Regions from separate parts of the Paraburkholderia sp. CNPSo 3076 genome, predicted to be linked through region 3. Evidence: predicted binding sites of a transcription regulator. Region 3 holds the regulator's gene; each other region holds the start of a gene.

Region 1 (7,578 bases), on a different contig from region 3:
TTCGCAATTTACAGCATCGCCTTCAGCAGACGGCCCATTTCCGACGGGTTGCGCGTCACCTTGATGCCGCACGCGTCCATGATTTCCAGCTTCGCGTCGGCCGTATCCGCACCGCCCGAGATCAGCGCGCCGGCGTGGCCCATGCGCTTGCCCGGAGGCGCCGTGACGCCCGCGATGAAGCCGACGACCGGCTTCTTCATGTTGCCCTTGATCCACTCGGCGGCGTTCGCTTCGTCCGGACCGCCAATTTCGCCGATCATGATCACGGCGTCCGTATCCGGATCGTCGTTGAACATCTTCATGACGTCGATGTGCTTCAGACCGTTGATCGGGTCGCCGCCGATACCGACTGCCGACGACTGGCCGAGGCCGATCGCGGTCAGCTGGGCAACCGCTTCATACGTCAGCGTGCCCGAACGCGACACAACGCCGATGCGGCCCTTGCGGTGGATGTGACCCGGCATGATGCCGATCTTCAGCTCGTCCGGCGTGATCGTGCCGGGGCAGTTCGGGCCCAGGAGCAGCGTCTTGCGGCCTTCGCGGCGCATACGGTCCTTGACTTCGATCATGTCGCGGACGGGAATGCCTTCCGTGATACAGATCGCGAGATCGAGGTCGGCCTCGACGGCTTCCCAGATCGCAGCAGCAGCGCCTGCCGGCGGCACGTAGATGACCGAAACGGTCGCGCCGGTGGCGTCCTTCGCTTCACGCACGTTCGCGTAGATAGGAATGCCTTCGAAATCTTCGCCGGCCTTCTTCGGGTTCACGCCAGCGACGAACGCTTCACGGCCGTTCGCGTACTCACGGCAAGCGCGGGTGTGGAACTGACCGGTCTTGCCGGTAATGCCCTGCGTGATGACCTTGGTGTCTTTGTTGATCAGAATCGACATGTATTGACCTCTGTTCGTCTGGCGTCATGTAGCCCTGCCACTTTCATTACAGTGGCCGCGCCGGCACCACGCCATTCGTGTCCGGTGAAAATTACTTGCCTTCGGCAGCCGCGACGACCTTCTGCGCGGCTTCTTCCATGCTGTCTGCCGAGATGATCGGCAGGCCCGATTCGGCCAGCATCTTCTTGCCGAGGTCCTCGTTCGTGCCCTTCATGCGCACGACGAGCGGCACCTTCAGGTTCACGGCCTTCGAACCGGCGATCACGCCTTCTGCGATCACGTCGCAGCGCATGATGCCGCCGAAGATGTTCACGAGGATCGCCTTCAGGTCCGGGTTCTTGAGCATGAGCTTGAACGCTTCCGTAACCTTCTCGGTCGTGGCGCCACCGCCTACGTCGAGGAAGTTGGCCGGCTCGCCGCCGAACAGCTTGATGGTGTCCATCGTGGCCATCGCGAGGCCTGCGCCGTTCACCAGACAGCCGATGTTGCCGTCGAGCGAGATGTACGCGAGGTCGAACTTCGAGGCTTCGATTTCGGCCGGATCTTCTTCGTCCAGGTCGCGGTAAGCGACGATTTCCGGATGACGGGCCAGTGCGTTGGAGTCGAAGTTGAACTTCGCGTCGAGCGCGATAACCTTGCCGTCGCCGGAGACGTTCAGCGGGTTGATTTCAGCCAGCGATGCGTCGGTTTCCCAGAATGCCTTGTACAGGCCTTGCAGGATGGCGCGGGCTTGCGGAATCGAAGCAGCCGGCACGCCGATCTTCGCGGCGAGGTCGTCGGCCTGGGCGTCGAGCAGACCCGTCGACGGCTCGACGATGACCTTGTGGATCAGTTCCGGGTGCGTTTCGGCGACTTCTTCGATGTCCATGCCGCCTTCGCTCGAACCCATCAGAACGATCTTTTGCGACACGCGATCAACGACGAGGCTGACATACAGTTCCTGCTTGATGTCGGCGCCTTCTTCGATCAGCAGACGGTTGACCTTCTGGCCTTCCGGGCCGGTCTGGTGCGTGACGAGCTGCATGCCGAGGATCTGGTTCGCGTATTCGCGGACTTGCTCGATCGTCTTGGCGACCTTCACGCCACCGCCCTTGCCGCGGCCGCCAGCGTGGATCTGCGCCTTGACGACCCAAACCGGACCGCCCAGCTCTTGAGCGGCCTTGACCGCGTCATCCACCGAAAACACCGGGATGCCGCGCGGGACCGCGACTCCGAATTTCCGCAGGATTTCCTTACCCTGGTACTCGTGAATCTTCATGCGTGATTCCTTCAGTCTGAGAGTTGGAGTGAACTTCGATTCCGCTGTTGTTATTCATGCGAGACGGCGTCGGCCCTGCCCTCTTGGCCCGGGCTCCGGCTGTCGCGCACGCTGGGGATTTCCGCGCCGCGTGCTATCGAACGCGGCACATGGCCATACCAGCGCGGATAAAACTGCTTCACCGCCTCCCCGTCGAACCGCAGCGCATGGCAGCGGCCAAGCTGGAAGGGCGGCTTTTCACCGGCGGCCTCATTGCCTCCGGCGGTCTTGCCGAGTTCCGGTCCGGGCGCTTCACCCGGCGAGCCATTCGATGTGTCCCACACTGCCCCGACGAACGCCTGGACCGCAGCCGTTGGCAAAACGCCCAACATTTCTGTGAGGTGTGTGCAGCCGAGCGTGCCGGCGAGGAGCCGGCCCGCTTCGCGGCGGAAGTTGTCGAGGAGATTGAGCCCGATAAGGGCCCGATAGGCGGGATTAGCGTTCTGGCACTGACCGTCGTAAGGCACCCAGTCGGACGACGCTTCGGCGTCGACGACGTTGAGCTTGCGATCGATCGTAATGCGCAGCCAGAGTTCATGGATCGGCAGACCATTGGGCCGGACACCGGCGGCGAGCGGCACGTCGCGTGGCTTGTGGTCGGTCAGGCACGCGTCGATGTCCCACAGGCCGTCTTCGCGCTCATAGGCAACCGCCCGGATGGCGCGCTGATGGCGCAACTGGCGGGGCACGGGCGGAGAAAGCGGCATGCTAAAGGTAAGACCGGATGGGAAAACCTCGCGATTTTAACATACCGGGTATTTGAGACAGCCGCGAACACACAGGCCGGGCGGGGACTTGCCTGCGCGGATTTTCGAGACGGCCGGCTCAGTTGTCGGACCAGTCTTCCTCGATTCCCTTGAGGATCTTGCCGATGATCGACATCGAGAAGCCGCGCGCCGCGAGAAAGCGCGCCTGGCGCGCGCGTTCGGCAGGCGTCTCGGGCAACTGGCCGTACTTCTTTTGCCAGACCGTGCGGGCACGCACGAGCTCGGTCTCGCGCAGTTGCGAGCTCACCTCTTCGATGAGCGCTTCGCCCACCGCGTGACGCTTGAGTTCGCTGACGATACGCCCCGCCCCCACGCGCGACGCGCGCCGGTGCACGACGCTTTCGGCAAAGCGCGCGTCGGAGAGCCAGCCTTCGCGTTCGAGCGAATCGAGCAGGACTTCGAGTGCGTCGGCGTCCTCCGTGTACGGCATGAGCTTGCGCGAGAGTTCGGCGCGGCTGTATTCGCGGCGCGAAAGATAGCCGAGCGCGCGGCCCTTGAGGGAGCGCTCGGGGCGCTGCTTCGCCGTGGACGATTGTTCGCGCTCGCTAGCGCGTGCGGCGCGGCTGGCCGAGCTACGCTCGTATTGGTCGGCTTGCGGCGCACTGGATTCGCGCGCCGTTTCGAGAGGCGCGCGACGCGATCGCTTGAATGTTGGTTCGGACAGCGGCGGCTCTGGTGGCATGTTTGCCGCGGCTTCATCGGCCCCGCTGAAGAAAGCCTCGAACGGGACTTCGAAGACCGCGCCGCCATCGTCGCTGAGATCGGCGGGCGGGGAATACGCCGCACCAGAATGCGCGAAGCCGCGATCGCCCGCCTGGGCGTCGCGGCTTAAATGGCTTGAGCGGCTCGTGCGCGACTCGGCAGGCTTGACGGCGGAGCGCCGCTCGGCGCCCCTGTCCACAGACGAACCCGCACGCGGGTTAGCCTGCTCGCCGGAAGGCGAGGACATGTGTGACCCGCCCTTGCGCATCAGCTTGCCTTATCTACGAGAGCCTCGTGGACTTACTCTTCGCCAGCGACTTCGACTTCGCCGGAATCCTTGACGCCGTCCGGCATCGTGCTCACGCCAAGCGATTCGCGGATGCGGTTTTCGATCTCGCGAGCAATGTCCGCGTTCTCGCGCAGGAATTCGCGTGCGTTGTCCTTGCCCTGGCCAATGCGCTCGCCGTTATAGCTGTACCACGCACCCGCCTTGTCGACGATCTTGGCCTGCACGCCGAGGTCGACGATTTCGCCCTGACGCGAGATGCCCTCGCCGTAGAGAATGTCGAACACGGCTTCGCGAAACGGCGGCGCGACCTTGTTCTTCACGACCTTCACACGCGTTTCGCTGCCGATCACTTCGTCGTTCTTCTTGATCGAACCGATGCGGCGAATGTCCAGACGCACCGACGAATAGAACTTGAGCGCGTTGCCGCCCGTGGTGGTTTCCGGGTTGCCGAACATCACGCCGATCTTCATGCGGATCTGGTTGATGAAGATCACCATGCAGTTCGTCTTCTTGATCGTGCCGGTGAGCTTGCGCAGCGCCTGCGACATCAGACGCGCCTGCAGACCCGGCAGCGAGTCGCCCATTTCGCCTTCGATTTCGGCCTTCGGCACGAGCGCCGCGACCGAGTCGATCACGATCATGTCGATCGAGCCCGAGCGCACCAGCGCGTCGGTGATTTCGAGCGCCTGCTCGCCCGTGTCCGGCTGCGAGATGAGCAGTTCGGGCACGTTCACGCCGAGCTTGGCGGCGTATTGCACGTCGAGCGCGTGTTCCGCGTCGATGAACGCCGCCGTGCCGCCGAGCTTTTGCATTTCGGCGATCACCTGCAGCGTGAGCGTGGTCTTGCCCGACGATTCCGGACCGTAGATCTCGACCACCCGGCCGCGCGGCAGACCGCCTACGCCGAGTGCGATGTCGAGGCCGAGCGAACCGGTGGAGACTACCTGGATGTCCTCGACCGCATCGCCGTCGCCGAGTCGCATGATCGACCCCTTGCCGAACTGCTTTTCGATCTGCGCGAGCGCGGCGGCCAGCGCCTTGCTCTTTTCAGCAGTCAGCCCAGCCGAGCCTTTCTTGCTATCTTCCATGAATCGTCCTTTGCTATGATGAACGGCGTCTCGTGACCATGCGCACGCCTCATTCGGGCTAATGCACACGAACGCAGACACTGTATAAAAAAACAGTGGTTTTGGCAAGCCTTTCTGGCTATCCAGAACCGCAAATTTCGGGAGACCGCCGCGCGTCGCCTGACCGCGCCTTCAAGGACGCGGCGCGGCGCGGGTGTTACGAGCCTAACTACGAGGTCAAAAAGCCTCGAAGGCGACGCTGGCGCAACATGCGAATCCTCATTGCCGAAGACGACAGCATACTCGCGGACGGGCTCGTGAGATCACTCCGCCAATCGGGCTATGCCGTCGATCACGTGCGTAGCGGCGTGGATGCCGATACTGCCTTGTCGATGCAGTCGTTCGACCTCTTGATTCTCGATCTGGGCCTGCCGAAAATGCCGGGCCTCGAAGTGCTGCGCCGTTTGCGCGCGCGCAATTCCAACCTGCCCGTGCTGATCCTCACCGCCGCCGACAGCGTGGACGAGCGCGTCAAAGGCCTCGACCTCGGCGCCGACGACTACATGGCCAAGCCCTTCGCGCTCAACGAGCTCGAAGCGCGCGTGCGTGCGCTCACGCGGCGCGGCGCGGGCGGCGGCCCGACCGTCGTGCGGCATGGCGCGCTGGCGTTCGACCAGGTGGGGCGCATTGCGCGCATCAACGACCAGGTGCTCGATCTTTCCGCGCGCGAACTGGGCGTGCTCGAAGTGCTGCTGCAGCGGCTCGGGCGGCTCGTCTCGAAGGAGCAGCTCGTCGACCACCTGTGCGAATGGGGCGAGGAAGTCAGCAATAACGCCATCGAAGTCTACGTGCACCGGCTGCGCAAGAAAATCGAAGCGGGCGGTGTGCGCATCGTGACCGTGCGTGGGCTCGGCTACTGCCTCGAAAAGGAGGCAAAGGAAGCGCAGGCCGGCGCAGGCCAGACGCCCGCCCGGACCGAGGCCGGCGCGCCCGACGCCGCGCCGGCGATGCCCCCCAGCCACTACTTCAAGTAGGCAGGATCGACGATGGCCGGGCGTCCTCCCATCGCGCGCGCCGTGCCGCCCAAGGGCGCCGCAGGCGTGGCCGGTTCGGCCGGCGACAGCGCCCCGGGCGCGAGCGCATTCGCGGCCGACGCCCTCGACGACGACGCGCGCGACGCCCGCTACGCCAATCCGTTCGCCCCGCCCGACGAAGCCGAAGCCGTCGCCGAGGCGCGCCCGCGCTCGCTCTTCGGCGAGATTCTCGACTGGATGCTCGCGCCGTTGCTGCTGCTCTGGCCGATGAGCATCGCGGTCACGTATCTGGTAGCGAAGTCGATCGCCAACGGCCCCTTCGATCGCGCGCTCGAGACCGATGCCTACGTGCTCGCGCGCCAGATCCAGCCCGTCAACGGCGTGGCCGAGCTGACATTGCCCGCCTCCACGCGCGACTTCCTGCGCGCCGATAACGTCGACAGCGTGTTCTATCAGGTGCTCGGCAGCCGCGGCGAACTGATCGGCGGCGATCGCGACATGCCGCTGCCGCACGACGACGACCGACCGCCGCCGGGTCTCGTCGAATTCCGCGACGACACGCTGCGTGGCATCGACATCCGCGTCGCCTATACAACGGTGGAGCCGACGCATCCCAGCGCCGCCGATCGGCAAGGCCAACCCGTGCTCGTGCAGGTCGCGGAAACGCTCGACAAGCGCCGCCAGCTCGCCAACGACATCATCAAGGGCGTGATCCTGCCGCAGTTCGTGATCTTGCCGCTCGCGATCCTGCTCGTGTGGTTCGGCCTCTCGCGGGGCCTCGCTCCCCTGCACGCGCTGCAGTCGAACATCCGCATGCGTCGCCCCGACGATCTTTCGCCGCTCGAAGCGCGCCGCGCGCCGCCCGAAATCGAGCCGCTCGTCACCTCGTTCAACGACCTGCTCACGCGGCTCGAACAGAACATGGAACTGCAAAAGCGCTTCATAGCCGACGCCGCGCATCAGATGAAAACGCCGCTCGCGGGCCTGCGCACCCAGGCCGAACTCGCGCTGCGCCAGAACGCGCCCGCCGAAGTGCACCGCTCGCTCGAGCAGATCGCGACGAGCTCCGCGCACGCCGCGCGGCTCGTCACGCAGCTGCTCGCGCTCGCGCGCGCGGAAAACCGCATGTCGGGGCAGGTCTTCACGCCGGTGGACGTAGCCGACGTGGCGCGCCACGCCGTGCGCGACTGGGTGCAGCCGGCGCTCGCCAAGCAGATGGACCTCGGCTACGAAGGCCCCGAAACGGCCTACGGCAGCGAGGAAGTCGATGGCGAAGCGGCGGCGCGCGTCGAAGTGGACGGCAACCCGGTGATGCTGCGCGAGATGCTCTCGAACCTCATCGACAACGCGATCCGCTATACGCCCGCGGGCGGGCGCATCACCGTGCGCGTGCGGCCCGAGCCCGCGGCGGGCGTGGTCCATCTCGAGGTGGAAGACACGGGCATGGGCATTCCGAGCGCCGAGCGCGAGCGCGTGCTCGAGCGCTTCTACCGCATTCTCGGGCGCGACGGTGAAGGCAGCGGGCTCGGGCT
Region 2 (7,578 bases), on a different contig from region 3:
CGTCATGGGCAAGATGATCTCGCCGCAGAACATCGCAACGGGCGTCGCGACCACGGACCTCAAGGGCCAGGAAGGTCATGTGTTCGCGAAGACGTTCAAGCACTCGATCCTGTTGACGGTGCTGCTCGGCATCCTCGTGTGGCTGCAGCAGAACGTGCTCACCTGGATGATTCCGCACTGAGTACGGCGAGCGCGTGCATGAAAAAAACCCGCCTGCGCAGGCAAGCGCAGGCGGGTTTTCTTTTGCGACATCGGCCGCCCAGCGATTCCAGCGAATGCCGGCTCAAGCGCGATGCTTAGTGCAGTTCGTCGACCACGAGGCTCATGATCTCCTGCGCCGGGCGCGACGCGTCGATCTGGCCGCTGTCGTCCACGATCGCGATGCGCGTCTGGTTGTCGGTCACGGCGCGCACGTTGAGCTTGTACTGCTTCGCGACCTTTTCCTTGCGGCCGTGGAAGATCTGGTTCCAGAAGCCCTGTTCGTCCGAGCTGTGGTCCTTCGGATCGACGTAGCGCACATAGTAGATGCCCTTCGTGCGGTCGCGATCGTCCACCGTGAAGTTCGCGCGATCGAGCGCGATGCCCACGCGCACCCATGCGCGGTCGTACGGCTCGCCGAGCGTGAGTTCCGACGAGGTGTACTGGCCCGACGTGCCCTGCGCGCCCGAGTTCGACGATCCGCTGCCCGATTGCTGGCCCACGGCAGCGACGTTCTGCGCGGCCATGGCGGCGGCAGCGGCGTCCGGAGCATTCTTCTTCGCGTCGGTGCCCTTGCTGTTGGCCTTGGCGTCGGCTTCGGCCGCGACCTGCGCGTCGGGCACGCCCGGCTTCGCGTTCGCGAGCGTCATCATGAGGCGCTTGAGGTACTCGGCTTCGAGCGCGGGATCGTTGGGCTTCGGCACCCACTTGCTGGTGTCGTTATTGGTGCCCGAGAGCTGTTCGCTCAGACCCTTCTGGCTGATGAACACATAGGTGCCGCCGCTGGGCGACGTTTCGAGGCGCGTGCGGTACTTGTTGCGCTCGGCGGTCACGTACGAGTTGCCCGTGGCCCACGAGAGCGTGTTGCGGATGAGGCCGTCGCTGATCTTCGGATGGGTTTCGTTCCAGTCCGTTTCCATCACGCCCTTGTCGCGCTGGTCGACCACGAGCAGAAAGCCTTGTTCCTGCCAGAAGCGGCGCACCTGGGCCCAGACCTGGTCGGGCGCGCGGCTGTCGATGACGAGCCAGCTTTCCGTGCCGTCGCGCTGGATATGCATGCCCGGCACCTGCGGGACCACCTGGCTCTCGTCGGACTGCGGCGCGGCGGCCTGGGTCTGCTTGAGCGAGGACAGCGAGGCCTCGCCGCCCTGCGGCGCGAGCGAGCGTTGGTCGGACGCTTCGTCGAGCATGTTCGGCGGCACAGCGAGCGACGACTGCTTCGCCTTGGCGTCACTACGGTAATCGATCTTGCCTGGCGTCGGCGAGCTGCAGCCGGCGACCAGCCCGCCCGCCATCAGAAGCGCAAGCGCGCGTGCGGCAAGACGTTGATGAAAATCACTCATGTTCGGGTAATCCCTTCGGCTACGCCACGGCCAGTTTCCGTGGATCAACCAAACATTTTACCGGTCCGGCGGCCCGCTGTGCAAAAACCACGGGGTGGCACGCAATCCAGGCCCCGCATCAGCCCCGGCGACACGCGCCGGACCGTGATCGCGACTCCCCAAACCGACCTCGCCGTACCATTCATCTAAGTTCGATCCGACACTACAAGCCTGCTGAGTCGCCGTCAATTTCCTTTAGGATCAACGCACTAACTCCAATCCACGCCAAAACGCCCCTCTGCGCTCTGCCGCCCTGCCAGCCTCAGACGCTTGCGAGGACGACCCCGGCGCTAATTTCACCTCGAAATCTCAATAGAGCTCGACGATCACGCGCTACGGGCCCGGGTATTGCCCGAGTTCGCCTGTCAGCCTCGGCGCGACGATAGCCGGCATCGACGGCGTGGGCGCTTCCGTGACCTTCGCGGTCGCGAGCTCGACGACGCTGCTCGCCAGCGGCAACTGGGCCTTCGGCAATCTCGCTGGCTACAACGGTCGCGCGTTCGGGTGGGGACTGCCGTTCTTCTTCGGGCGCCGCGTGTTCACGGCGATCGCCTCGCAGGTCACGCCCGCAGGAAGCGGACCATTCTTCGCGTTCTGATCGCGCCGGCGGCCGCCGACGTCTCATCGGTCACTAACGACGAAGGCCTCTTGAGAGGCCTTCATGAGCGCAGGTTGTGCGAATGTCGAGCGGATGTAGAAACGCAACCGCGAACAGAGTGCGCCCGCCTTAGTCGTTCGCGGCGTTCGGGTCGGGCGTGGTCTTCGCGAGCTTCGGCGGCGCGAGCCAGCGGAACGTCGCGAGGCCCGACTCGTTGAAGGTGCACTCCGCGGCCGCCGGCGTGACCGCGGCCTTCTTGATGCCGAGTTTCGCGACCAGCGCCGCGACCGGCGTGGTCGGCTTGCCCTCCGGCGCGCCGCCCTGGGCGACCGGAGCGGTGGGAACCGAAATCGTGCCGGGCAGCGCCGCCGCCTGCACCGTCGGCGCGGTGATCGTGGTCGCCTCGTTGGCGCCCTGCGCCGTGGTGGACGACGCTGCCGATGCGGCCGAAGCCGCCGATGCCGACGGCGCCGAGGCAGCCGCGGGAGCCGACGCCGCGCCGTTCTCGAGCCGCCCTTCGATCACCACGCGCGCACCACGATACGTCGTCGCGCTATGCGTGACTTTCAGGTCGCCGAGCGTCGTCTCGGCAAGGCGGCTACGCATCGCCTCTTCGCAGGTGCTGGTGTTGCGGTACTGCGCCGCGCATCCCGCGAGCAGGGTGACGGCGGCCGCGAGGCCGGCGAAGCATGCGTTACGTTTGTTCATCGCTCATCCGTTTTTCAGGCTGCGGCAATTGTAGCGTACGGGGCGGGGAATCCCTGACGGCGCTCGCGCCCGCGTGCGACCCTGCTATCATCGCTGCTGTATATCCGTACAGTGCCGCGCGTGCTTCCCGACTCTCCCGATCCGTTCTACTACCTCGCGAACTTCGAGCGTGCGCTAGCGTGGCTCGATGCGCGCTGCGCCGACCTGTTCGACGACGCCGAGCGCCGCTTCGCCGACGATTTCGCCCAGCTGCCGCAAGCGTCGCGCGCGCTCTTCGTGCGCATGCTGATGCGCAAGGGACCCCATTTCCGCGCGAGCCGTCTCGCGTACGACGAGATCGGCTGTCCGCGCGCGGCGGCGGCACCACTCGTCGCGGCGGGCTGGCTCGACGACACACCCGCGCTCGATCTCGACGCGCTCGCCGCGCTCGTCACGAAAGCCGAACTGCAGGCGCTCGCCGCGCGCCTTGGCATCGCGCCCGAACCGCGCGCCACGCGCGCGGCAACGCTCGAGGCGCTCGATGCACACTATGCCGCCGCGCCCGAGCCGCGCGACTGGCATGCGTGGTTCCCGGCCTCACCCGACACCGTACTGCTGTTCGCGAGCGCCCCGCTCTGCGAGCGCCTGAGGCTCATGTTCTTCGGCAACCTGCATCAGGACTGGTCGGAGTTCGTGCTGGCCGACCTCGGCGTCTTTCGCTACGAAAGCGTGCCCTTCGATCGTGCCTCGCGAGCGTTCCAGCGCCGCGAGGACATCGACGCGTATCTGTCGCTGCGCGATTGCCGCGACGGACTCGAGAGCGCCGCCGAGGCCCTGAACTTCGACGCTGCTGCCGCCATCGCCGCAACACTCGAAGCGCTCGACGCACTGGCCCCGCGCACGCAAGGCAACGTGTGGCTGCGCGCCCGCCACGACAAGCTGCGTCACGCCGCGGGGCTCGCCGCCGAGCGCGCGGGCGAACCCGAACTCGCGTGGCGCGCTTATCTCGACTGCGGTCATCCTGAATCGCGCTACCGCCGCGTGCGTGTGCTCGAACAACTGAACCGCCGCGAGGAAGCGCTGGCGCTCGCGCAGACCATTGCCGATGCGCCCGCAAACGAAGAGGAAGCGCAGCGCGCGGTACGCACGCTCGGCCGTCTCGCACGCACGCGGGCGAAGTCGAAGACGAGCGCCGAGCCGGGGTTCGCCCAGCACGAACTCACGCTGCCCGCGGCGCCTCGCGCACTGCGCGTCGAGGAAGCCGCGCGCATCGCGCTCGCCACGCCGCAAGCGCCCGTGTTCTACGTCGAGAACACGCTGATCAATGCGCTCTTCGGCCTGCTCTGCTGGCCCGCGCTGTTCGCGCCGCTGCCAGGCGCGTTCTTCCATCCGTTCCAGCGCGGCCCCGCCGACCTGCACGCCGCCGACTTCGTCGCACGCCGTGCTTCGCAGTTCGAAACATGCCTCGCCGAACTCGAATCGCACGCCTACCGCGACTCGATTCTGCGGCGCTATGCGGAAAAATCCGGCACCCAGTCACCGTTCGTCGCCTGGCCCGCACTAAGCGACGAACTGCTCACGCTCGCCCTCGACTGCTTCCCCGCCGCCCATCTACGTCTGTGGTTCGAGCGGCTGCTGCGCGAACCCGTTGCCAACCGCTCGGGGCTGCCCGATCTCGTGCGCTTCTCGCCGCTCGAGCGGCGCTACGAACTGATCGAGGTGAAAGGCCCCGGCGACCGTCTGCAGGACAACCAGCGCCGTTGGCTTGCGTATTGCGTGCAGCACGGCATGCCGGTTTCCGTGTTGCAGGTGCGCTGGCCCAGCCTGCCCGACGAAGCCGACGGCAGCGCTGCCCAGGCGCTGCGCGCGCCATGAGCTACGCCGTCGCCGTGCGCACGCTATGCGAGTTCACCGCGAAGCGCGGCGACCTCGACTTGCGCTTCACGCCCTCGCCCGACGCCAGCGATGGCCGCGCCGGCCACGCGGCCATCGCCGCGCGTCGCCCGTCCGGCTACGAGACCGAGATCGCGCTCTGCGGCACGTTCGAGTCGCTCACCGTGCGCGGCCGCGCCGACGGCTACGATCCCGCTCGGCGCAGGCTCGAAGAATTCAAGACCTATCGCGGCGACCTCGATGCGATGCGCGAGAATCAGCGCGCGCTGCACTGGGCGCAGTTGCGCGTCTATGGCGCGCTCCTGTGCGACAAGCTCGGCCTCGATGCGCTCGAACTCGCGCTGGTGTACTACGACATCGGTTCGGGCCGCGAGACGGCGCTCGTCGAGCATGCGAGCGCGTCGGCATTGCGCGCCGCGTTCGAAGCGCAATGCCGTCGCTTCGTCGCATGGGCCGCGCAGGAAAGCGCCCACCGCGCCGCGCGCGACGCCGCGCTCGCCGCGCTGAGCCTGCCGCATCCGCAGTTTCGGCACGGCCAGCGCGATCTTGCCGAAGCGGTCTGGCGCGCGGCGACACAGGGGCGCTGTCTGCTCGCGCAGGCGCCCACCGGCATCGGCAAAACCATCGGCTCGCTCTTTCCGCAATTGAAGGCCTGCCCGCGCGCAGCGATCGACAAGGTCGTGTTTCTGAGCGCGAAAAGCTCAGGGCGTCAGTTGGCGCTCGACGCGCTGGCGACGCTGACAAGCGCGCAAGACGAAGCAAGCGCCGATGCGCAACGAACGAAGGTGCCCTTGCGCGTGCTCGAACTCGTTGCGCGCGAAAAGTCTTGCGAGCATCCCGACGCGGCATGTCATGGCGAATCATGCCCGCTAGCGCGCGGCTTTTACGACCGTCTGCCGGCCGCGCGTGCCGCGGCGCTCGAACGCGTGCGGCTCGATCGCGCGGCACTGCGCGCGGTGGCGAGCGAGCATGCCGTGTGCCCCTACTACCTTGGCCAGGAACTCGCGCGCTGGAGCGACGTGATCGTCGGCGACTACAACTACTGGTTCGACGCGAGCGCCATGCTGTTCATGCTCGCCGCGCACAACCAGTGGCGCGCGAGCGTGCTCGTGGACGAAGCACACAACCTCCCCGAGCGCGCCCGCGCGATGTATTCGGCGGAACTCGTGCAAACGCGCATCGACGCCTTGCGCCGCGCCGCGAGCGCACCGCTCAAGCGCGCGCTCGCACGCCTGCAGAAGCACTGGAACGCACAAAACGCCGTGCAGCCGGGCGCCTGGCGTGCGAGCGACACCTTGCCAGAAGGCCTCGTCGCCGCGCTCGGCGACGTGATCGGGGCGATCGGCGACCAGCTCGCCGAAGCCGCGCTCGTGCGCGACCCCGAACTCGAGCGCTTCTATTTCGACGCCCTGCACTTCACGCGCATTGCCGAAAGCTTCGATACGCATTCGCTCTTCGACGTCACGCCACTGGCGCATCAGAATGCGCGCCGCCCGCGTTCCACGCTCGCGATCCGCAACATCGTGCCGGCGGATGCACTGCGCCCGCGCATCGCCACGGCACACAGCATCGCGCTCTTTTCAGCGACGCTCTCGCCCACGCATTACTACAGCGACATGCTCGGCCTGCCTGCCAACACGGTGAGCATCGACATCGACACGCCGTTTCGCGCCGAGCAGCTCGACGTCCACATCGCCCGCCATATCTCGACGCGATATAAGGACCGCGAACGTTCACTCGAAGCGCTGGTTGGGCGCGTGGCCGCGCAATTTACCGAGCGCCCCGGCAACTATCTGTGCTTTTTCAGCAGCTACGACTATCTGCAGCAAGCCGCCGACGCGTTTGCGGCGCGCCATCCGGAAGTGGACGTCTGGCTCCAGTCGCGCACTATGGACGAGGCGGCCCAGCAGGCCTTCGTCGCGCGCTTCGTGGAAGGCGGCCGCGGCATCGGTTTCGCCGTGCTGGGCGGCGCGTTCGGCGAAGGCATCGACCTGCCGGGCACGCGGCTCATCGGCACGTTCATCGCGACGCTCGGCATGCCGCAGGTGAACGCCGTGAACGAGGCGATGCGCGCACGCATGGATACGCTCTACGGCGACGGCTTCGACTACACCTACCTGATTCCGGGCCTGCGCAAGGTCGTGCAGGCCGCCGGGCGCGTGATCCGCACCGAGCACGATCGCGGCGTCGTGCACCTGCTGGACGACCGCTTCGCGCAGCCCGGCGTGCGCGCGCTGCTGCCCACGTGGTGGCGTATCGCCGCCAGTTAATCTGGATTCCAGATCAATCGTGAAGCAAAAACGGCTCGCGCACTTTTCGGTGTGCGAGCCGTTGCTCCACTCGATCAAGCAGGCTTCGCCTTGCCCCCGCCCTTGCCGCTCTTCTTCGGCGGCGGCGGGGGATCGCCTTCCATGTCGTCGGCCGCAATCTCACTCGCGATTTCGTCGACAGGCGGCATCGCCCCTTTCTTCGCCTTCTTCGCCGGCTTGTTCTCCTTCACGTCGGGCGGCACGGCGACTTTGCTGATCGTGACTTCCTCGTTCGCCTTGTCGTAGCCGATCTCGACGGTATCGCCCGACTGCAGCGCGTCGCCGAGTATCTCTTTGGCAAGACGCGTTTCCACTTCCTGGCGAATCTGCCGCTTGAGTTCGCGCGCGCCGAACTCCGGCTGATAGCCGGCCTCCACGAGATGATCGACGAGCGTCTGGCCCATCAAGAGCGTGATGCCCTGCGCGGCCGCCGTGCGCATGACGCGCTCGAGCTGGATCCGCACGATCGCACGGATGTTGTCGCGCGAGAGCGCATGAAACACGATGATTT
Region 3 (7,578 bases):
GGCGAGCGCCGGGCCTTCGAAGCTCGCGTGCACCGAGATCGGCTGCGCCGCGCCCTCGGCGACGAAACCGCGCGCATCCACGCTGCCGCGCAGCCGGTTCGCGGCGCCGAGGAATTCGTAGACAAAGGCGGTCTGCGGATGATCATAGACGTCCTGCGGGCTGCCCACCTGCTCCACGTGCCCATGATTCATCACGACGATGCGATCGGCCACCTCGAGCGCTTCCTCCTGGTCGTGCGTGACGAAGATCGTCGAGATGTGCAGATCGTCGTGCAGGCGGCGCAGCCACGAGCGCAGCTCCTTGCGCACCTTGGCGTCGAGCGCGCCGAACGGTTCGTCGAGCAGCAGCACCTTCGGCTCCACGGCGAGCGCGCGCGCAAGCGCGATGCGCTGACGCTGCCCGCCCGAAAGCTCGGACGGATAGCGCTGCGCGAGCCAGTCGAGCTGCACGAGCTTGAGCAGCTCATGCACCTTCTCGCGAATCACGGCCTCCGAGGGCCGCTCGCTGCGCGGCTTCACGCGCAGGCCGAACGCCACGTTCTCGAACACCGTCATGTGGCGGAACAACGCGTAATGCTGGAACACGAAGCCCACCTGGCGCTCGCGCGCGCCCACCTCACCCACGTCCTGGCCTTGCAGCACGACCTGGCCCGCGTCGGCGTATTCGAGGCCCGCGATCACGCGCAGCAGCGTGGTCTTGCCACAACCGGAAGGTCCGAGCAGCGCAACCAGTTCGCCGGGCGGAAAGTCGAGCGAGACGTTGTCGAGGGCAGTGAAGTCGCCGAAGCGCTTGTGCAGATTGCTGACGGTGATGCCCATGTTTACTGCTCCCCTACTTGAATCGGTTGGCGCACGGCGCGAGGCGCTGCGTGTTGTGAAACATGTTGCACGGCCACGGGTTGCGGGCCCGCATAGGCGGGAATCTCATCCGCGCCGCGCAGTTCCGACGAAAGGCGGCGCTCCGCGAGCAGCTTCAGGCCGAGCGTGACGAGCGCGAGCAACGCGAGCAGCGATGCCACGGCAAACGCCGCCGCGAAGTTGTACTCGTTGTAAAGAATCTCGACGTGCAGCGGCATCGTGTCGGTCTGGCCGCGAATATGGCCCGACACCACCGAAACCGCGCCGAACTCGCCCATCGCGCGCGCGTTGCAGAGAATCACGCCGTACAGCAAACCCCAGCGGATATTGGGCAGCGTCACGCGGCGAAACATCTGCCAGCCCGAGGCGCCCAGCACGTGGGCGGCCTCTTCTTCGTCGTTGCCCTGCGCCTGCATCAGCGGAATCAGCTCGCGTGCGACGAACGGGAACGTCACGAAGATCGTGGCGAGCACGATGCCCGGCACCGCGAAGATGATCTGCACGTTGTGGTCTTCGAGCCACGGCCCGAGCCAGCCCTGCGCGCCGAACAGCAGCACGTAAATGAGACCCGAAATCACGGGCGAAACCGAAAACGGCAGGTCGATCAGCGTGGTGAGCAGCGCCTTGCCGCGAAACTCGAACTTCGCGATCGCCCACGAAGCCGCGAGGCCGAAAGCCAGATTCAACGGCACCGCGATCGCCGCGGTGATGAGCGTGAGCTTGATCGCGGCGAGCGCGTCGGGATCGACGAGCGACGTGAAGTAGAAGCCGATGCCCTTCGACAGCGCCTGCCAGAACACGGCGACGAGCGGCACCACGAGAAACAGCGCGAGAAACGCGAGCGCGATGCCGATCAGGAGCCAGCGCACCCACGCTGCTTCGGTGACCGGGTCCGGCCGGCGCGTGCTTCGTTGTTGCGGCAGCGGGCTCATTGCGCACCTCCCGCGACGGTTGCGCCCACCACGGCATTCGGCGCGCTGCCGGCCGTTACACCCCGGCTCGTGCGGCGTTGCAAATACCACTGGAGTGAATTGATGAGGAGCAGCATGACGAACGACACGCAGAGCATCATCACGGCGAGCGCCGTTGCGCCCGCGTAGTCGTATTGTTCGAGCTTCGTGATGATGAGCAGCGACGTGATCTCCGACTTCATCGGCACGTTGCCAGCGATGAAGATGACCGAGCCGTACTCGCCCAGCGCGCGCGCGAATGCGAGCGCGAAGCCGGTGAGGAGCGCCGGCAGTACCGCGGGCAGCACGACACGGCGGAACGTGAGCCAGCGCGAGGCGCCGAGGCACGCGGCGGCCTCTTCCTGTTCGCGCTCGAAGTCCTCGAGTACCGGCTGCACCGTGCGCACGACGAACGGCAAGCCGATGAAGGTCAGCGCCACGAGCACGCCGAGCGGCGTGAAGGCGATCTTGAGACCGAGCGGCTGCAGGAACTGGCCGATCCAGCCATTGCCCGCATACACGGCGGCGAGCGAAATGCCCGCCACGGAAGTCGGCAGCGCGAACGGCAGATCGACGAGCGCATCGATCACCCGTTTGAACGGGAACGTATAGCGCACCAGCACCCATGCGAGCAGGAAGCCGAATACGGCATTGATCAACGCCGCGCCGAGCGCGGCGGTGAACGTGAGCCGGTACGACGCGATCACGCGCGGCGACCACACTGCGCGCACGAACTGGTTCCAGTCGAGTGTCGCCGTCTTGAGAAAGGTGGCGGCGAGCGGAATGAGCACCACGAGGCTCAGGTAAGCCACGGTGATGCCAAGCGTCAAGCCGAATCCGGGCAGCGCACTAGGCTTGCGGAATCTAAACGTGGTCATGCTCATCATCCAGACATGGGTTGCGCGCTTCCTGTATTCAAAGCGGCGCCGAAAAGCGCGCCCGTAGGCGCGCTTCGTTGTTATCCGGTCACGTCGCTATGCGGACCGCTTGCTGCTTGACAGCTTTACTGCGGTTGATAGATCGAATCGAACACGCCGCCATCCGCGAAATGCGTCTTCTGCGCGTTGGGCCAGCCGCCGAAGGTGTCGTCGACCGTGTAGAGCTTGAGCTTCGGAAACTTCGCCGTGAGCGCCGCCGGGACCTTGTCCGAACGCGGACGGTAGAAGTTCTTCGCGGCGATCTCCTGACCCTCTTCGCTATAGAGGAACTGCAGGTAGGCCTCGGCCTCCTTGCGCGTGCCCTTCTTGTCGACCACCTTGTCCACCACCGTCACCGGCGGCTCAGCCAGAATGCTCACCGAAGGCACGACGATCTCGAACTTGTCCGGACCGAATTCCTTGAGCGAGAGAAATGCTTCGTTCTCCCATGCAATCAGCACATCGCCGATGCCGCGCTGCACGAAGCTCGTCGTGGCGCCTCGTGCGCCCGAGTCGAGCACGCCCGCGTTCTTGTAGAGCTTCGAGACGAAGTCCTTCGCCTTCTGCTCGTTGCCGCCCGGTTGGTGCAGCGCATACGCCCACGCCGCGAGATAGTTCCAGCGCGCGCCGCCCGAGGTCTTCGGATTCGGCGTGACGATCGAGACGCCCGGCTTGGTCAGATCATCCCAGTCCTTGATGTGCTTCGGGTTGCCCTTGCGTACGAGGAACACGATGGTCGACGTGTACGGCGACGCGTTGTCGGGCAGGCGCTTTTGCCAGTCCTTCGCGACGATGCCCTTGTTGGCGAGCGCGTCGATGTCCCATGCCAGCGCGAGCGTCACGACGTCGGCTTGCAGGCCGTCGAGCACCGAGCGCGCCTGTGCACCCGAGCCGCCATGCGACTGCTTGATGGTGAGCGTTTCGCCCGTCTTCGCCTTCCACTGCTTGATGAAGGCTTCGTTGATGTCCTGGTACAGTTCGCGCGTCGGATCGTAGGAGACATTGAGCAGCGATGTATCCGCGTGAGCAGCCACCGGCGCCATGGCCGCCATCGTCGCGACGCCGACGAGCGGCGCAACGCCGATCACCAGTTTTGCCGCCAGTGTTTTCAGCCAGCCCGCGCGCCCCGTATGTGTCGTGCCCATCTATCTGTTCTCCGTTCTCGTGTGTGCTCGTTTGCGCCCCTTGGTGAAGTGCAGCGAACGATGGAGGCCAGTCTAGCGATCTGCTTACATTATTAAAAATGATGTTTTTTCATTTTTTAATACGCAAAAGTGGTAAGGACAGAGGAAGTCGCTGCTGGAGCGCGGTTTCATCCGCGCAAACGCGGGAAAGCGGCCTGATGGCAACGCTCAGTCGACGAACTTCAAGTAACACTTGAAAAGTGGCGAGTACTGTATAAAAATACAGTTACCTGTTCAAACATACAGTGGCGCCATGACCAAACTCACCGCACGACAGCAGCAGGTTTTCGATCTGGTTCGCCGGGCCATCGAGCGCACGGGCTTCCCGCCCACGCGCGCCGAGATCGCGGCGGAACTCGGCTTCAGCTCGGCGAACTCCGCGGAGGAGCATCTGCGCGCGCTGGCGCGCAAGGGCGTGATCGAACTGGCTGCGGGCGCCTCGCGCGGCATCCGCCTCATGCCGGGGCCCGACGACCTGCCGCATCAGTTCACGCTTCCGCACGCGAGCATCATGCAGCTCTCGCTGCCGCTCGTTGGCCGTGTCGCAGCGGGCAGCCCGATCCTCGCGCAGGAGCACATCTCGCAGAACTACATGTGCGACCCGGCGCTCTTCTCGAGCCGCCCCGACTACCTCTTGAAGGTGCGCGGCCTTTCCATGCGCGACGCCGGCATCCTCGACGGCGACCTGCTCGCCGTGCAGAAGAAGGCCGAAGCGAAAGACGGCCAGATCATCGTGGCGCGTCTTGGCGACGACGTCACCGTGAAGCGCCTGAAGCGCCGTCCGAACGGGCTCGAGCTGATCGCCGAGAACCCCGATTACGACAATATTTTTGTCGAGGCCGGCAGCGCGGAATTCGCGCTCGAAGGCATCGCGGTTGGGCTGATCCGCCCCACCGAATTCTGAGCAATCCGTCTGCGCGCAGTTTGCACATTGTTTGCACATTGTTTGCACATTGTTTGCGCACCCTCTGCGCACTACCTGGAGAGAGTCATGGAACGTCTTGCCCGCTTGCTGCCCTTCCGCCAATTCGGCCGTCTTCGCCATCTCCGTGGTATCGCCTCGTGCGCGGTCCGCGAAGTCCGCGATTCGGCTACCGCACTGAGCGGCTCGCTCTTCGAAGACTCGCCAGAGATGGTGGCGGCCAGCACGGCCGACCTGCCGGTGCTGCCCTCGGCCCAGCCAGCGTTTGCGCGCGTGTCGCTCAACAGCACGCTCAACACCGAACAGCCCATGCGCCGCGCGCCCGTGCGCGTCTATCAGGGTCCGTCGCGGCTCATCCTCGTCGGCACGGTTGACGCGGTTTGCCGCGCGATCGACCGCTGCATCGCCGAGCAGCACAGCGACCTGCCGGCTGCACTCGCGAAGTAAGCCGCAACGCTGCTCAAATGTGAGAAGAGGTTACGGGCGGGATCGTTTGGCCTGGTTTGCGGTCAACACCGTGTCTAAACGATTTGCCCTATGCCGATGACGGAATCTCTCTCGACCCCGCGTAAGACCCAAGGCTGGAAAAAGCCGGTCGCGATCACGGTTGCGCTCGCCATGGTGGTTGCCGCGATCGGCTACGCCTATGCGTCGCCCTATATCGCGGTGAAACACATGAAAGCCGCCGCCGACGCGCGTGACGCCGTCGCGCTCAACGAGTACGTCGATTACCCTGCACTGCGCCTGAGCCTGAAACAGCAGGTTGGCGAGATGCTGCAGCGGCGCGTCGAGGGGCAGCACAGCAGCAATCCGCTGCTGATCCTCGGCGCCGTGATTGGCGCGGCATTGATTAGTCCGCTCGTGGATGCCTACGCCACACCGGAAGGCGTGGCCGCCCTGCTCGATGGCATGCCGCCGACGGGCAAGCCCGGCGACCGGCCGCACGCGCCGCCACCAGCAGAATCCGGCGCGCCATCCACGCAATCGGCAGAACCAGCTCAATCGGCACCCGCACCCGCCGCGCCACCTGCTCCGGCGGCATCCGGCAACCCCGCGCCCGAGGCTCGGCCGGTGACCACGGCCGGCTATCGCGGCCTCAATGAGTTCGCGCTCACGTGGGACCGCGGCAATACGGGCGAGCACTACGCCGCCATCCTGCAGCGTCACGGGCTCTTCTCGTGGAAGCTCTCGGCGGTCGAGCTAAACGAAGGAAACGTCTCGAACTGAGACAGTTCGGAAGTGACAGCGGAGCCAGGCCGGTTCTGCGCGAACCGGCCTGCTTGATCCCTTACGCGGCGGCTTGCTGCTTCTTTTCCTCAGCCGCCGACGAACACGCCACGAGAATGCTGCACGATACGCGGTCGAGCAGCGGCGTGTTGCCCGCGCCCATCCACCAGCGCGAGAGCCCCGTGCGGCAACGGTGGCCCACCACCACGAGGTCCGCATTCAGCTCGTTGGCCAGATTCGCGATTTCGTCGATCGGATGACCGAACGCGAAGTGCCCCTGGGCGCGCACGCCACGCTCGGTTAGCCAGTCCACGCCTTCCTGAAGAATCTCGCGCGCCGTTTCCTCGAAGCGGCCGCAGGCCACGTCGGTCAGCAGGCCGGCGCTCTGGGCGATCGTCGAACGCATGTCGACGACCGAGAGCAGGTGCGTCTCAGCCTGCAGATCGAGCGCAAGGTCGGCGCCGCAGCGCAGTGCCTTGCGGCCTTCGCGCGAGCCGTCGTAACAGAGCAGAATTTTTTTATAGCTCGCCATGATCGCTTCTCCCCGCCCGCGTGATTTGCAGGCTGTGCGATTCTCATGATGGTGCGCCGCAATTCCACACGCAAGGGCTGGAAAACGCCAGGTGTGCATCGAAAAACGCCAGATGCGCCCCGAACGGCGCACGCATCTTGTGCACTGGCGAATGCTTGCCGCGACATGCATTTGCCCGCGCATCGTCAAACCGCCTCGAAGCGAGGCCTGACCCGCCAGGCAGCAATGCACTAAAATGGGCCGCCTTGTTTCGTGCGATTTTCCGTTCGATGCTTCGATCGACTCGCGCGATGCCCGTTCGACTCACGTTCAACCGGTCCATGCCCGCACCCGCCATCGAATTCGAGCAGGTCATCAAACATTACGGAGACAGGGCGGTCGTCAACGGCCTGTCGTTCGACGTTCTTCCCGGCGAGTGCTTCGGACTGCTCGGTCCGAACGGCGCGGGAAAAACCACGACACTGCGCATGCTGCTCGGCATCGTTTCGCCCGATGCAGGGCGCATCAGCCTGTGCGGCGAGCCGGTGCCGGCGCGTGCGCGCCACGCCCGCCAGCGCGTGGGGGTGGTGCCGCAGTTCGACAATCTCGACCCCGACTTCACCGTGCGCGAGAATCTGCTCGTGTTCGGCCGCTACTTCGGCTTGTCCGCGCGTGAAACGCGCGATCTCGTCGCGCCGCTGCTCGAATTCGCGCGCCTCGAAAGCAAGGCCGACGCACGCGTGGGCGAACTCTCCGGCGGCATGCGCCGTCGTCTCACCCTCGCGCGCGCGCTCGTGAACGACCCCGACGTGCTCGTGATGGACGAGCCCACCACGGGCCTCGATCCGCAGGCGCGGCATCTGATCTGGGAGCGGCTACGCTCGCTGCTCGCGCGCGGCAAGACGATTCTGCTCACCACGCATTTCATGGAGGAGGCCGAACGGCTTTGCAATCGCGTCTGCGTGATCGAGGAAGGCCGCAAGATCGCCGAGGGCGCGCCCAAGGCGCT
Region 4 (7,578 bases), on a different contig from region 3:
AGCGGCCCACCTCGACCATTTTCGGGCGCAGATGTGCGAGGCGCGAGACGTCGAATTCGCTTTCGGCATAGAGGCGGCCGATGCGCGCCGCCTGGTGCGGCGGCAGCACGCGGTAGGTGCCGACGACCTTGAGCGTGTCGAGGTCGCGCACGAGCAGGTGGTCGCAGTAGGCGTCGAAGGCGTCGACGTCGAGGCCGGCGGGGCCGGTCAGGCGTGCGCCCATCTCTTCGGCGAAAACGCGGTAGCGCAGGCGCTGGGCTTCGCGCAGTTCCTCGTCGGTGCGAGCCCAGGCCACCTGCAGCCGATGCTGCGCGGTGACCGTTTCTTCGGCACGCGGCAAGCGTCGGTTCGACTCGAACAGCGTCGAGGCGAACGGCAGGGTGGGCGTCGGCATATCTCGCATGGGGCGTCCTGGTCGGAAGTAAGAGAACTTTTCCGGCAATGTAGTAATACGCGGTTACGTTTCCATGAAAACGCAATGACGATTCGATGACGTGGTGTAAGGCACACGGACGCGGCTGCCGAAGGCCGGGGGCGGTGGGAGCGTTTGAAGCGCGCTTGAACCGCGCTTGAACCGCGCTTGAACCGCGCTTGAACCGCGCTTGAACCGCGCTTGAACCGCGCTTGAATCGTTGTAGGGGCCGCATGCAGGCGGCCCGGTGAGGCAGGCGTAGGCGGGGGGGAAGGCTAGACGAGATCGGGCGTGATGGCCGCGTGCAGGACGGCCTGGTCGCCGCCGTCGCGCTCGCGGCTCGCGAGCCAGAGCACGCCAGCCTTCTTCACGGCCCAGTTGCGCGAATCGGCGCCGCCCGAGAGCAGCCGCGCGGCGACTTCGCCGAGCGTGGGCTGATGGCCGACCACCACGACCGTGGACGCGAGGCCCTCGGGCCAGCCGACGGCGGTCAGCACCTCCTCGACGCTCGCATCGGGCGCGAGTTCGCGCACGACGCGATACTGGTCGGTCAGCGCCTCGGCTGTCTGGATGGTGCGTGCGGCGGGGCTGGCGAGGATCACGGCGTCCTCGGGCAGGCGCGCGCGCAGCCAGCGCGCGACGTTCTGCGCCTGCTTGCGCCCGCGCGTGGTGAGCTGGCGGGAGAGGTCGCTGGCGGCGATGTCTTCGGCTTCGGCGTGGCGCCAGAGGATGAGGTGCATGGCGTCTCCTTTTTTTGGGGTATGGGGGTGCACGTGCTGTGTGTGCTCTCATGGTGCACGCCTCGCTGGTGTGCGGCAAGCACGTGCTGCGGATCTCTTTTCGTCGTTATCGTTCGCGCAGATTTGACGGCATGGCATCAGTACCGATACAATCGATGATTCGTCGGAGCGTAGCGCAGCCTGGTAGCGCATCTGATTTGGGATCAGAGGGTCGTAGGTTCGAATCCTATCGCTCCGACCAGCAATACCGAGGGGTTACACGCCATTGGCCTGTAGCCCCTTTTTCTTTTTCTCCCATGTTGGGTCATACGCGCTCGCGTTTCGTCGTACCGCTTGCGTTCCATTTGAAAAGCCGCCGAGCTTATAAAATATGGATCGGCCACAATCCCCGTGGCGATCGCACCCTGGCAGCCATGTTACGTTTATCCGAAGTCAAACTCCCCCTCGACCACGCCGAAAGCGAACTTGAAGCCGCGATTCGGGGACGCCTCGCGGATCTCGGCGTAGCGGCGGACGCGCTCGTGCGTTACACCGTATTCCGCCGTGCGCACGACGCACGCAAGCGCTCGGATATCAAGCTGACCTATATCGTCGACGTCGAAGTCAAGGACGAAGCGGCCGTGCTCAAGCGGATCGCCGGCCAGCCGCATTGCGGGGTGACGCCGGACATGACCTACCGCTTTGTTGCGAAGGCGCCCGAGCATTCGACGCGTCCGCGTCCGGTGGTGATCGGCATGGGACCGTGCGGCCTGTTCGCGGGACTGATCCTCGCGCAGATGGGCTTTCGTCCCATCATCCTCGAACGCGGCAAGGCCGTGCGAGAGCGCACCAAGGACACCTTCGGGCTGTGGCGCAAGTCCGTGCTCAACCCCGAATCCAACGTGCAGTTCGGCGAAGGCGGGGCCGGGACGTTTTCCGACGGCAAGCTGTACAGCCAGATCAAGGATCCGCACCACTACGGCCGCAAGGTGCTCGAGGAGTTCGTCAAGGCGGGCGCGCCGGAAGACATCCTGTATCTGAGCCGGCCGCACATCGGCACGTTCCGTCTTGTCAGCATGGTGGAAAAAATGCGCGCCACCATCCACGAGCTGGGCGGTGAAGTGCGCTTCGAAACCCGCGTCGAAGACATCGAAATCGAACAGGGCAAGGTGCGCGCGCTCAAGCTTTCGAACGGCGAGACGCTGCCGTGCGACCACGTCGTGCTGGCCGTCGGCCATAGCGCCCGCGACACCTTCCAGATGCTGCACGAGCGCGGCGTGTTCATGGAAGCCAAGCCGTTTTCGCTGGGCTTTCGCATCGAGCATCCGCAGGGGCTGATCGATCGCAGCCGTTTCGGCAAGTTCGCGGGCCACAAGCAGCTCGGCGCGGCCGACTACAAGGTGGTGCATCACGCCAATAATGGACGGGCGGTCTATAGCTTCTGCATGTGTCCGGGCGGCACGGTGGTCGCGGCGACTTCCGAACCCGGCCGCGTGGTCACCAATGGCATGAGCCAGTATTCGCGGGCCGAGCGCAACGCGAATGCGGGCATCGTCGTCGGCATCACGCCGGAGGACTATCCGGGCGGCCCGCTCGCGGGCATCGCCTTCCAGCGCAAGTGGGAAGAACGGGCGTTCGAACTCGGCGGCGGCAATTACCAGGCGCCGGGCCAGCTGGTGGGCGACTTTATCGCCGGCCGTCCGTCGACGTCGCTGGGCTCCGTGGTGCCGTCTTACAAGCCGGGTGTGCACCCGACCGATCTCAGCACCGCGCTGCCCGACTACGTGATTGAAGCCATCCGCGAAGCCCTGCCTCAGATCGACAAGAAGATCGCAGGCTTCGCGATGCACGATGCCGTGCTCACCGGCGTGGAGACGCGCACGTCGTCGCCGCTGCGGATTCGGCGCAAAGACAATTACCAGAGCATGAACGTCGAAGGTCTGTATCCGGCCGGCGAGGGCGCCGGGTATGCCGGTGGTATCTACTCGGCGGCCATCGACGGCATCGAAGTGGCGCAAGCCGTGGCGCTCGATCTGACGTCGGCGCACGCGTCCTGATAGCAACAAGGTCCGCGCCCTTTATCGCCGTCACCCGCATCGGGCTGGCGGTGTGTATCAAGCGGCGTTTGCCCCGGACGTAAGCACGACGTCCGGCGGCCGGTCCATCGCGCAAGATGCATGGATCATGCATCTTGCAATGGATCGCAAAATGATAAGTCTCCAATTTCAGCCTCCTCCAATCTCTCAAAATACTGTATAAATATACAGGTGGAGGCGAGTCGACCTCCTTCCTGCCGATGCCCCATTTCTTGCCGGGCAGGGCGGAGCGTTCCCATCAATCAGGCCACGAACCATGGCAGCAGCCGCCCACATCACTGCGCAGACCACCGCGCAACTCGCCGCGCACTTGCCCCCCCGGCTGCAAAGCCGCGTGTGGCAAGGCGATCAGCTCGCGCGCGCCAGCGAGCGCACGGTGCCGAGCGGCCACGCCACGCTCGACGCCCAGCTCCCCGGCGCCGGCTGGCCCGCGGGCAGCCTGACCGAACTGCTCGTCGAGCAGGGCGGCGTGGGCGAGATGCGGCTCGTCGCGCCGGCGTTGCGTGCGCTCAGCGCGCAGGCGGGCCGGCACGTGCTGCTCGTCGCGCCGCCGTGGCGCCCCTACGCCTGCGCGCTCAAGGCATGGGGAGTCGCGCTCGAGCGCGTGATCTGGGTGCGCGCGGCCGAAGACGAAGCTGCCTGGGTGGCCGAGCAGGCGCTCAAGCAGGAAGGCATGGGCGCCGTGCTGCTCTGGCAGACGAAGGCGCGCGCCGACGCCGTGCGCCGTCTACAGGTCGCCGCCCAGGATTCGCAGGCGCTCGCGTTTCTCGTGCGGCCGCTCGCCGCGCGCAACCAGTCGTCGCCGGCGCCGCTGCGCATGACCTGCGCGCCGGTGCCGCCGCCCGACGACGCGAACCTGAACCGTCGGCAATGGATGCAGTTCGCCGCGCTCTCCGTCGATATCTTCAAGCGCCGCGGGCCGCCGCCCGCCCAGCCACTCGTCATTACATTGCCGCTGCAGGACGCGGTGCTGCCCCAGCCGGACGCAGCCTCCGTCGTCATGCCGTGGCCCGGGGTCAATCATGCTGTGGATCGCCGTCACCTTGCCGTTGTTGCCGCTGGAGGCCGTCAGACCTCTGATGCCGCCGGCGCCGTCAACGCCGCTCCTGTCTGAGAGCGTCGATGCCGATGTCGCCAGTGCGCCGCGCTGCTACGCGCTCGCCGACCACACGCGCATCCTGATCGCCGATCTCGACGCGCTGCGCTCAGGCGTCGAGCCCGGCAACACGCGCTCGCACGCGCTTGCGCTCGCGCCGGGGCTCGTGCTGCTCGAAGCCGATCCGGCGCGCGAGACCCGCGCGTTCGAGGCGCTCGCGCTCGCGTTGCTCGCCTATACGCCCAAGGTGTCGTTCGCGCCGTCGCACACGTTGTTGCTCGAGGTCGGCTCGGGCTTGCGTCTTTTCGGCGGCGTGCGTGCGCTGCTCGCCAGGGTCGCGGCGACGGTGGCCGGTTGCGGGCACACCGCGCGCATGGCGTGTGCGCCCACGGCTTGGGGGGCGTGGACGCTCGCGCAGGCGCACGTCACGCGCTCGTCGCGCCGCTGGCACGTGCTCAAGGAAACGACGCTCGCACGCGTGCTCGATTCGCTGCCGGTCACGCTCGCGCCGTTCGCCGCGCAGCACGACCACGCGCTCACGCAGATCGGCTGCGCGACGCTCGGCGACTTGCGGAGGTTGCCGCGCGACGGCATCGTGCGGCGTTTCGGCGACGGCGTGCTCGGCTGGCTCGCGCAGGCGCGCGGTGAAGCGCCCGATCCGCGCGTCTGGTTCGCCGCGCCGCCGTCGTTTCACGCGTCGCTCGAATTGCAGGCGCGCGTGGAGAGCGCCGAGGCGCTGCTCTTTGCCGCGCGCCGGCTCGTGATGCAGCTGGCCGGCTGGCTGGCCGCGCAGCACGCGGCGTTGAGCGGCTTCGAGCTGCGTCTGGAGCACGAGCTGGCTTCGCGTCACGCGCCGCGCACGTCTAGCCTCACGATCGCCTGGGCGTCGCCTTCGCGCGACGCCGAGCATCTGCTATGGCTGCTTCGCGAGCGCCTGAATCAGACCGAGCTCGCCGCGCCCGTGATCGGCCTTGCACTCGTCGCCTCGCAGGTGAGCGAATACGCGGCGCCCACCGACACGCTCTTTCCGATGGCCGAGGCCGCCGAGGCGTCGCTCGGGCAGCTCTTCGAACGCATCGGCGCGCGGCTTGGCGAGCAGAACGTGCTGCAGCTTTTCATCGAGGACGATCATCGGCCCGAACTGGCGATGTCGGCCCGGCCTTACCGCGAGAGCGGCGCGAAGCGTACGCGCAAGCCGCGCAAGGCCGGCAAGCCGCAGCAGGACGCCGGCGCGAGCGCGCCCGTGCAAAGCGCCTTCGACCTGCCCGAGGTGCCGCTGCCGACCCAGCCGCGCCCGGCGTGGCTGCTCGAAAAGCCGCTCAAGCTCGCGACGCGCGGCGACCGGCCCGTTTATCGACGGCCGCTGAAGACGCTCACGCGGACCGAGCGCATCGAGTCCGGCTGGTGGGACGGCGAGGGCGTCGGGCGCGACTACTACGTCGCCGCCGACGACCAGGGCCGCATGTTCTGGCTGTATCGCGAGCGCATTGGCGGGCAGTGGTATCTGCAAGGGCTTTTCGGCTAGCGCTTATTCGTCGTTCTTTCGGATTTCAGGAATCATGTCGATCAGCGGGACGGGCGCGTCGTCGCCTCCACAGTTGCCGGCGCAGTGGGCCGCGCAGCTGCCTGACTACGCCGAGCTGCACTGCCTGACCAATTTCACCTTCCTGCACGGCGCGTCGCGCCCGGGCGAGATGGTCGAGCAGGCGATCCGCCACGGCTACCGCGCGCTCGCGATCACCGACGAATGCTCGTTCGCGGGCGTCGTGCGCGCCTGGAGCGCGCTCAACGAATACGACGAGGCGCGCAAGAAGGCGTATGACGAAGCCGTGCGCGAGGCCCGCGAACGCGGCGGCCATACCGCCGCCGCAGCCCTGGGCCCGTTCGAGCCGTCGCTGCACCTGCTCACCGGCAGCGAGCTGAATCTCGTCGACGAACATGGCGCACCGTTCTGCACGATCGTTGCGCTCGCCATGACCCGCGAAGGCTACGGCAATCTTTGCGAGCTGATCACGCTTGCGCGCTCGCGGACGGCAAAGGGCAGCTATCGCGTGCATCCCGCCGATTTCACCGAGCCCGGGACGGGCTTCGAGCATCTGAAGCACTTGCGCGAGTGCGTGTTGCTGCTCGTGCCGCAGCGCACGGCCACGCTCGCGCAAACGCTGCGCGCCGCGCACTGGCTCGCGGGGTTCGCGGCCGAGCGCGCCTGGCTCGCGCTCGAACTCTGGCAAACCGGCGGCGACGACACGCAGATCGAAGTGCTGCGCCACGTCTCGCAGGAGAGCGGCCTGCCGCTCGTCGCGGCGGGCGGCGTGCTGATGCACGCGCGTTCGCGCAAGCCGTTGCAGGATACGCTGAGCGCGATCCGTATCGGCAAGCCGCTCGCTTCGTGCGGGCGCGCGCTGGAGGCGAATGCGGAGCGGCATCTGCGCTCGCGCGTGCGGCTTGGCGCGATTTATCCGCGCGAGGCGCTCGACGCGACACTCGACGTCGCGCGCCGCTGCACGTTTTCGCTCGGCGAGCTGGCCTACGAATATCCCGAGGAACTGGTGCCGCCCGGCGAGACGCCGCAGTCGTGGCTGCGCAAGCTCGTGATGAAGGGCGCACTGGAGCGCTGGCCCGACGGCCTGAACGACAAGCGCCGGAATCAGATCGAACAGGAGCTCGAGCTCATCGACGAGCTGAAGTACGAGAAGTACTTCCTCACGGTGCACGACATCGTCCGCTTCGCGCGCGATCAGAAGATCCTGTGCCAGGGGCGGGGCTCGGCGGCGAACTCGGTGGTCTGCTACTGCCTGAAGATCACGGAGATCGACCCCGTGCGCATGAACATGCTCGTGGCGCGTTTTCTCTCTCGCGCGCGCAACGAGCCGCCCGACATCGATGTCGACTTCGAGCATCAGCGCCGCGAAGAGGTCATTCAGTACATCTATCGCAAGTACGGCACGCGCCGCGCCGCGCTGGCCGCGACGCTCATCACCTATCGCTCGCGCAGCGCGTTGCGCGATGTCGGCAAGGCGCTCGGCCTCGACAGTGCGCTCGTCGAAAAACTCTCGGGCGCGCATCAGTGGTGGGACGGCCCCGATTCGATTGCGCGCCATCTGGAGGAAGCGGGCTTTTCGCCCGACTCGCACGTCACGCAGCAGCTCATCCGCCTCACGCGCGAGCTGCGCGGTTTTCCGCGCCATCTCTCGCAGCACGTGGGCGGTTTCGTGATCGCGCGCGACAAGCTCTCGCGCCTCGTGCCGATCGAAA

The links. Region 3 encodes LexA, which represses DNA repair genes until DNA is damaged. Its sites were predicted from a motif close to ACTGTATNNNNATACAGT; they were not measured.
Region 1: a site for LexA is predicted at 5,113-5,130, ahead of recA (recombinase RecA). Genes of this name have one in related genera too.
Region 2: a site for LexA is predicted at 2,982-2,999, ahead of M3A49_RS03600 (VRR-NUC domain-containing protein). Genes of this name have one in related genera too.
Region 4: a site for LexA is predicted at 3,382-3,399, ahead of imuA (translesion DNA synthesis-associated protein ImuA). Genes of this name have one in related genera too.

Annotation. Positions count from the first base shown of each region.
Region 1 covers NZ_JAPMAL010000047.1:92,934-100,511, reverse strand. Annotated here, with positions in the region: gene sucD (succinate--CoA ligase subunit alpha) at 9-890, opposite strand; gene sucC (ADP-forming succinate--CoA ligase subunit beta) at 982-2,148, opposite strand; gene M3A49_RS37270 (DUF2889 domain-containing protein) at 2,199-2,894, opposite strand; gene recX (recombination regulator RecX) at 3,013-3,903, opposite strand; gene recA (recombinase RecA) at 3,957-5,033, opposite strand; gene M3A49_RS37255 (response regulator transcription factor) at 5,282-6,046, shown strand; gene M3A49_RS37250 (sensor histidine kinase) at 6,059-7,578, shown strand, end outside.
Region 2 covers NZ_JAPMAL010000002.1:282,967-290,544, forward strand. Annotated here, with positions in the region: gene M3A49_RS03580 (L-lactate permease) at 1-181, shown strand, start outside; gene bamC (outer membrane protein assembly factor BamC) at 297-1,541, opposite strand; gene M3A49_RS03590 (DUF3443 family protein) at 1,906-2,178, shown strand; gene M3A49_RS03595 (hypothetical protein) at 2,308-2,886, opposite strand; gene M3A49_RS03600 (VRR-NUC domain-containing protein) at 3,007-4,740, shown strand; gene M3A49_RS03605 (ATP-dependent DNA helicase) at 4,737-7,028, shown strand; gene M3A49_RS03610 (ATP-dependent Clp protease ATP-binding subunit) at 7,103-7,578, opposite strand, start outside.
Region 3 covers NZ_JAPMAL010000009.1:78,916-86,493, forward strand. Annotated here, with positions in the region: gene M3A49_RS12375 (sulfate/molybdate ABC transporter ATP-binding protein) at 1-819, opposite strand, end outside; gene cysW (sulfate ABC transporter permease subunit CysW) at 822-1,790, opposite strand; gene cysT (sulfate ABC transporter permease subunit CysT) at 1,787-2,686, opposite strand; gene M3A49_RS12390 (sulfate ABC transporter substrate-binding protein) at 2,812-3,870, opposite strand; gene lexA (transcriptional repressor LexA) at 4,163-4,813, shown strand; gene M3A49_RS12400 (hypothetical protein) at 4,901-5,278, shown strand; gene M3A49_RS12405 (DUF2939 domain-containing protein) at 5,375-6,058, shown strand; gene M3A49_RS12410 (universal stress protein) at 6,120-6,590, opposite strand; gene nodI (nodulation factor ABC transporter ATP-binding protein NodI) at 6,911-7,578, shown strand, end outside.
Region 4 covers NZ_JAPMAL010000021.1:11,021-18,598, forward strand. Annotated here, with positions in the region: gene M3A49_RS24105 (GNAT family N-acetyltransferase) at 1-403, opposite strand, end outside; gene sixA (phosphohistidine phosphatase SixA) at 688-1,152, opposite strand; tRNA gene M3A49_RS24115 (tRNA-Pro) at 1,317-1,393, shown strand; gene M3A49_RS24120 (NAD(P)/FAD-dependent oxidoreductase) at 1,566-3,188, shown strand; gene imuA (translesion DNA synthesis-associated protein ImuA) at 3,484-4,341, shown strand; gene M3A49_RS24130 (Y-family DNA polymerase) at 4,250-5,848, shown strand; gene M3A49_RS24135 (error-prone DNA polymerase) at 5,883-7,578, shown strand, end outside.